Zymomonas mobilis subsp. pomaceae ATCC 29192: one gene and its partner. The protein of the gene in region 2 interacts with the protein of the main gene of each other region in a pairwise test. Links are inferred from orthologs where the notes say so. Each region holds a gene or a part of one and is shown on either strand. Other genes may lie near its edges. The genes, in order: ZYMOP_RS03695 and ZYMOP_RS02250.

The links.
Region 1: the proteins of ZYMOP_RS02250 (region 2) and ZYMOP_RS03695 interact in binary tests that used the Escherichia coli proteins (3 or more experiments, as listed by UniProt). The link is inferred for Zymomonas mobilis subsp. pomaceae ATCC 29192 from one-to-one orthologs.

What each region holds. Positions count from the first base shown.
Region 1 is NC_015709.1:816,458-819,727, forward strand. The notes cover bases 309-3,248. They hold ZYMOP_RS03695 (transglycosylase domain-containing protein), read left to right. Parts: upstream 309-698; coding sequence 699-2,798; downstream 2,799-3,248. Other genes in these bases: ZYMOP_RS03690 (hypothetical protein), read left to right, coding at 309-668; glmU (bifunctional UDP-N-acetylglucosamine diphosphorylase/glucosamine-1-phosphate N-acetyltransferase GlmU), read right to left, coding at 2,904-3,248. In the rest of the region: more of ZYMOP_RS03690, read left to right, coding at 1-308; more of glmU, read right to left, coding at 3,249-3,270. UniProt on the Escherichia coli protein: Cell wall formation. Synthesis of cross-linked peptidoglycan from the lipid intermediates.
Region 2 is NC_015709.1:508,353-511,682, forward strand. Bases 331-3,330 are described here. They hold ZYMOP_RS02250 (peptidoglycan D,D-transpeptidase FtsI family protein), read right to left. Parts: upstream 2,683-3,330; coding sequence 979-2,682; downstream 331-978. Other genes in these bases: ZYMOP_RS02245 (UDP-N-acetylmuramoyl-L-alanyl-D-glutamate--2,6-diaminopimelate ligase), read right to left, coding at 331-982; ZYMOP_RS02255 (hypothetical protein), read right to left, coding at 2,683-3,330; rsmH (16S rRNA (cytosine(1402)-N(4))-methyltransferase RsmH), read right to left, coding at 3,330-3,330. Outside these bases: more of ZYMOP_RS02245, read right to left, coding at 1-330. UniProt on the Escherichia coli protein: Essential cell division protein that catalyzes cross-linking of the peptidoglycan cell wall at the division septum. Required for localization of FtsN.

The DNA of each region.
Region 1 (3,270 bases), 310 kb from region 2 along the record:
TCATGCAGCTATGGCAGGGTATAAAAGTAGATAGGCCATGGAAAAGTAATTTATGGAGAAGTGTGACACTGCTTCTGCTGCTTTCTATTATAACCACCTTTTTACCTAGTCGATTAGTAGCTTGGTTGCATCCCGATCAGAAAAAGACAAAATCTTTGGGTTTAATTTCCAAATCACCCACCCACTCTAGAAAAACGAAATCCGAGAAAGAGAGCCCCTCCTATCCAACGCCCTCAACACCTCATCCAGAACGGCGCTGTCCGACAATTCCAGCGCTTCAGGCTATTGAGGCATTGCCCCCTGCCACTATTTTAACTTTTGTCGATTTTGCCCCAAGACTGATTGCGATGACCCATCATCGTGCAATAGCAGGCCCCTATCATCGTAATGGTACAGCCATTCTTGATGTACATCATGCTTTTCGGGGTAGTCAGCAACAGGCTGAAAATATTATAAGACGCCATGCCATTAGTCTGGTATTAGTTTGTCCGGGTATGCCCGAATCCTCAATTTATCTTAACGAAGCTAAAAATGGATTCTATGCGCAACTTGCGAAGGGTCAGGTGCCGTTATGGCTTGAAGCCGTGCCGTTACCTCAAAACTCCCCTTTTCTTTTATGGCGCGTCAAAGATCGTGACACACCTAATCCCCGTCATCACAATCCGTGATACTCTCTTCTCTCTGTAATTGACCATGAAATGAGCCGCTCCTTTTCTAAACGTCCAACATCTCCACGCCGCTCGAAAAGAAAAATCCTGCATAGCTTCTTGATAGCTGGCGGGATTTTAGGCGCTGTCGTCATCGCTTTGGCGGTTCTTTTAGGGATAGCGGTCTATACTACTAAGAGTACGCTGCCCGATTTTGATAAACTGAAAGCGTCTCCGAATGGTCAAACCATTCGAGTGCATGCCAATGATGGCACAGTTATTGTCAATATGGGGCCGGGTTATGGACGCTGGATCCCTTATAACGAGATTCCCAAATCTATGACCGAGGCGATGATTGCTACAGAAGATCGTCGCTTCCGTTATCATCTTGGTGTCGATCCCATCGGTATGCTTCGGGCCGTTGGGATAGCCGTGCTACATCATGGACAAGGCCGCCGTTGGCAGGGCGCCTCCACCATTACCCAACAGCTGGCACGGAATGTCTTTCTGACCAATAATTACAGCTTTGCCCGTAAAATTCGTGAAGCCATGCTTGCCCTCGCCTTGGAGCAGAAATTCACGAAAAACCAAATTCTAGAACTCTATCTTAATCGGGTTTATTTTGGCGGTGGTGCGTATGGTATAGATGCCGCATCCCGTAAATTTTATAATCACCCAGCGACTCAGCTGTCTTTGCCAGAAGCGGCTATTATTGCAGGTTTGGTAAAGGCCCCTTCCAATTATTCCCCGACGGCTGATCCCGAGGCTGCAATCGGACGCGGAAGAGTGGTCTTGGGGCTGATGGCAGAACAACATCTGATAAGCCCGACAGAACAAATTAACGCCGATCCTGAAAATGTTGGCTTATCCTCTGAACCGCATCAAAACGGGGTACGTTACTTTACAGATTGGGCCTTAGCCCAGCTTGATTCCTTGATCGAAACCAGTACTGAACCGATTGACGTGTGGACGACTCTTGATCTTACGATGCAAAGAGCAGCGGATACCACCATTCAAAACGCAACCCCTAAAGGGGCACAAGGTGCTCTTGTGACGCTTGATACCGATGGTGCAGTTCGAGCGATGGTCGGGGGACGCGATTATGTTTCTTCTATTTATAACCGTGCGACGCAGGCCACGCGCCAACCCGGTTCCGCTTTCAAGCTATTTGTCTATTTGGCCGCTTTGGAAAATGGCGTTAAACCGGACGATCGTATCGTCGATGAACCCGTCACGATCAACGGTTGGAGCCCGCGGAATGCCTCCCGTCATTTTTCGGGCGACATCAATATTCGCACCGCTTTTGCCTTTTCCCTTAATACTATTGCCGCTAAATTAGGTAATCAGGTCGGCTTCAATACCGTGGCAGCAATGGCGCAAAGATTGGGTATTACTACCCCGATTGATGTGGTGCCTTCTATGGTGCTGGGAACCTCGGATGTGCGCCTTATTGATATGACACGCGCTTTTGCCGTTGTTGCCCGAAAGGGCATCGCGGTAACGCCTTATGGAATCAGCCGCGTTACGACAAGTTATGGTAAACTCCTTTATCAACATTCAACCGATGAAGATCGGGTCTTATTAGCCCCTTGGGTGGCCGCCGAAATGACTGATTTGTTGCAAACGGCTGTGGCAACGGGCACCGCACGGGCAGCACAAATCGGACGTCCTGTGGCCGGTAAAACGGGAACCACCTCGTCCAATCATGACGGATGGTTTATCGGCTTTTCCAGCGGCCTAACAACCGGCATTTGGATGGGGCGTGATGATTCAAAAACAGTACCCGGTCTATCAGGTGGCCACGCTCCTGCGGCTGCTTTCTCGCAATATATGCGGGTTGCTGTTGCAGATCGACCTGTCATGCCTTTTGAAACGCAAGTTACCTTGCCCGATACCCAAGTCGAGCCTGACGATGAAGCTTATTTCGGCGATGCTGCATCGTCTCAATCTGTCAATGGGACAGCAACTGATAGCGTCTCCTCCCCCGCACCGTCCGATGGCCATGCAGAGGCAACTCCACCACCTTCATCACAGATTAAACCAGCAGAAAAAATGCCAACGAGATTAGATTCCGGTAAAGAAAAACCTGCCTCTAATGATCAGGCATTGGATAAAAAATGGTTGGATAATGTTCTGGGTCAGAATGAATAGATAAACCCTTTAATGAAAGGGTGAATCTAAAAAACATACCGGCGGTATTTATACCGCCGGTATATCTGTTTCATTCAAATAAATTAAATCAAACTTTTAAAGCGATTATTTTTTCGCTTTGTCCTTGCTTTTATGAGCACGGAAGGCCTTCGCCCATAAAGATTTATTTTCTTGCCGCCCGCGTGCAATGGCCAAGGCATCATCAGGCACATTGCATGTCACGATAGAACCAGCAGCAATAATAGCCCCTGCACCGATACGCACGGGCGCAACCAAAGCACTATTTGAACCGATAAAGGCATTTTCCCCGATTTCTGTTCGGTATTTACCAAAACCATCATAATTGCAGGTTATCGTTCCGCCGCCTATATTGGCACCTGCGCCAATGGAAGCATCCCCGATATAGGTTAAATGATTAACCTTGGCGCCTTTTTCGACCTTGGCCTTTTTTATTTCGACAAAATTGCCGACT
Region 2 (3,330 bases):
ATCGAGATAGATTGGATAATGTTTTTTCAACATCTCCGCCTGTCGCTATAACAAGACCTGCCGCCACCAAAGCATTAGCCACTTGATAGCTACCAATAAGAGGCAATCTTACTTTGTACGATTTTCCTTGGGCTGAAAGAGAAAGATGTTGTCCTTGACTATCGGCTTTTTTATCAAGAAGTCGAAGCGCACCCCCCTTTTCCCCGACATCTATCAGTTTTAGGCCCCTCTTTTGCACATGGGCAATCACTGAGGCCGAGACAGGATCATCAGCCCACACCACTGCCGTTCCATCAGAAGCCACTCTCTCATCAAACAATCGAAGTTTTGCAGCAAGATAAGCGTCCATTGTGCCGTGATAATCGAGATGATCCCGCGAAAAACTAGTAAATCCACCAGCCATAACCCGAGGACCATCGCTCCGATACTGTGCCAGACCGTGGCTTGAAGCTTCAAAAATAAGATGAGAAACATTTTCTTTCGCCAATTTTGAAGCCGAAGAAAGAAATGTTATAATGTCCGGCGTCGTCATCCCCGTATTAAGATGTTCTTGTGGGGAGATAATACCAAATGTGCCGATAGAGGCCGCATTATAGCCTGCCATTTGCCATAGTTGTCGACATAGTTCGGCGACAGACGTTTTGCCATTCGTCCCTGTGACAGCAGCGATTACCGACGGAAAAGGCGCAAAAAAACGTGCCGCTATTTCAGCAAAAGTTTTTCTGGGTTCATCACTTACAAGATGAATAGCCCCTTTTATCCGAGCCTCGGGACGGGCAACGACCGCCACCGCGCCAGCAGCGATGGCTTGAGGAATAAAATCCTCACCGTTGACTTTGACGCCGGGAAACGCGCCAAAAATATAACCTTGTTGAATCTGACGATTATCAACGGCACACCCTCTGACAAGGCTGTTTTGTTCGGCTTCTGTAAGCCCGAAATCAGGGGCTAAATCCCCAAGTTTTTTTTCTAAGCGGCTCATGGTGTTTTCGCCGGTGGTTTCCATAGTAAAGCCCGCAAATCAGTAAGATCAAGATCCCGTTTTGGGTCAGGAATAATGCCGAGTAAAGGGCCGATATGCTGCACGATGTCATTAACAATCGGTGCTGTCACCATACCCGCTGTAGCGTAACCACCAGTATCAGCTGTCCCTTGGGGATTATCAAGCATTGCAACGACCGCATAACGCGGCGTATCCATTGGGAAAACAGCAGCAAAAGTAGAAACACGGGCACCATGATTATAACGGCCTTTTTCTGCCTTATCCGCGGTGCCTGTTTTTCCACCTACCCGAAAACCGGGCGCATCCGCCCTACGCCCTGTACCATCTGTAACAATAAGACGTAATAAACGCCGCATCGTAGCACTATTCTGACTAGAAATAACTTGCCTGCCATCTGGTCTGTAATCTGCATCCCGTTTTAATAAAGTTGCAGGTCGCCAGATCCCTCCATTGACCAGAGCGGCATAAGCGCTGGTTAAATGCAATGGCGTAACGGCAATACCATGACCATATCCTGTCGTCATCACGGTACTTCTAGCCCAAAAAGCCGGCCAAATTGGCCGACCTCTGGCGGTCAGTTCGATAGCCGGTCGATGATCGAAATTTAAATTACGGAACATAGCTTGCATGCGTTCCGGCCCTAATTCGTCTGCAATACGCGCCGTTACAATATTTGATGAGTGAACCAGTGTTTCGGGAACATCAAGCCAACGTTTTTGAGCATGTTCATCATGAATATGAAATCGACCAACAGCCAGAGGCTCGGTGGCATCATAACGCTTAGCCAAAGAGGTCACGACCCCATCTTGGATAGCCGTTGCCATAGTGATGGGCTTAAAGGTAGAGCCTAATTCATAAACGGATAAAGTGGCTTTGTTATCAAAAGCGGTAGGATCAGAACTACTCCGATCATTGGGATTAAAATTCGGCAAAGAAACCATGGCCAGAACTTCACCAGAATCTACATCCAATACAATCGCCGTCGCCCCTACCGCGCTATATTTAAGCATCGCTGTTGATAAGGCTTTTTCGACAGCGGCCTGCACTCTAACATCAATAGACAGCATAAAAGGCGCAGATTGCCGTTTGGGATCCGTCAGTTCTTTATCAAGGCTAAATTCCATGCCGGACTGACCATGGCCATCTTCGCCTATCCAACCGATAACATGCGCCGCCAGTGTTCCTTCTGGATAAAGACGGGACGGCTCATGCAGAAAATCAATGGCAGGCTCTCCCAGCATATTAAGGGAACGCACTAATTCAGGCGAGGCATGACGCCTTAGATAAACAAAATTACGATTGGAATGAACGATTTTGCGATATTCATCGACCGTGCGTTCCGGCATCAAAACCGCGAGATTGGCCGCTAACACATCTGGATCGCTGATATGATTGATATGTAAGGTTCTTGGATGAATTCCAACCGACCAAACATCAATAGTGCGCGCCAAGGTGCGACCATTTCGATCGACAATATCGGCACGCGCTAAAAGCGGGGGTGTTGGATGACGACGTTCTTCTACGCCCCAACCTGTGATAAAAATAAGCCATATAATTTTGGCAATAACCAAGCCGATCCCACCGCAAAAAAGAATAAGCAGTATCATCAGCCGGACATGGCTTGCCGTAAGAATATCAGTGCTGGATAATGTTTTCTTAGACGTTAATCGGGTGATCATTCATCGGGCTGCCTGAATTTTACTGTGGCTAAGCTCTCTAAATTGAGAAGCCGATACCCGATGCATCATGGTTTCATCATTTCGGGTATTAAGCGTGTGAGGAAGGGATAAAGAAGCCACTTCAAAACCTGCCGCCGAAGGAGCGGCCACAGCTTCTGATGGCTGAGCAATCACTGAAGAAGCGGCTGTTGAAGAAGCTTTATACTGCAGCTTATGGGCTGAAACCATTTTGGGTTCCAAAGGCTGAATATTGGATGGCTGATAAGGGTGGCTATTGGACGAAACAACATAGCTTGCCTGACGAAAACTTGAGGAGTCTTGATTGGCATTGCTGGCCGAATTTTCAGCCTCCGATGGGGCATTATCCAATACTGCTAATTCCGTATCGCTGGAGATAAATTGTTTTATAGTGGGTGAAGTTAACGCAAAGGATTCCATATTCCAACGATCAATCTGGCCTGAACGTGCTAAGGTATCCCCTTCCGTCTGCAAATGCCGAATCGTTTGGCGTAATTTTAGAATATCCCGTTCTACATGAATTAATTCACGTCTTTCGGAGGCGACACGCTGTGTTATCATATAGCAAATCAGGGCCGCGATGCAGCATAAGCCAACTAAGCAAATAGCGCGAAAATGCCTTGTAATGAT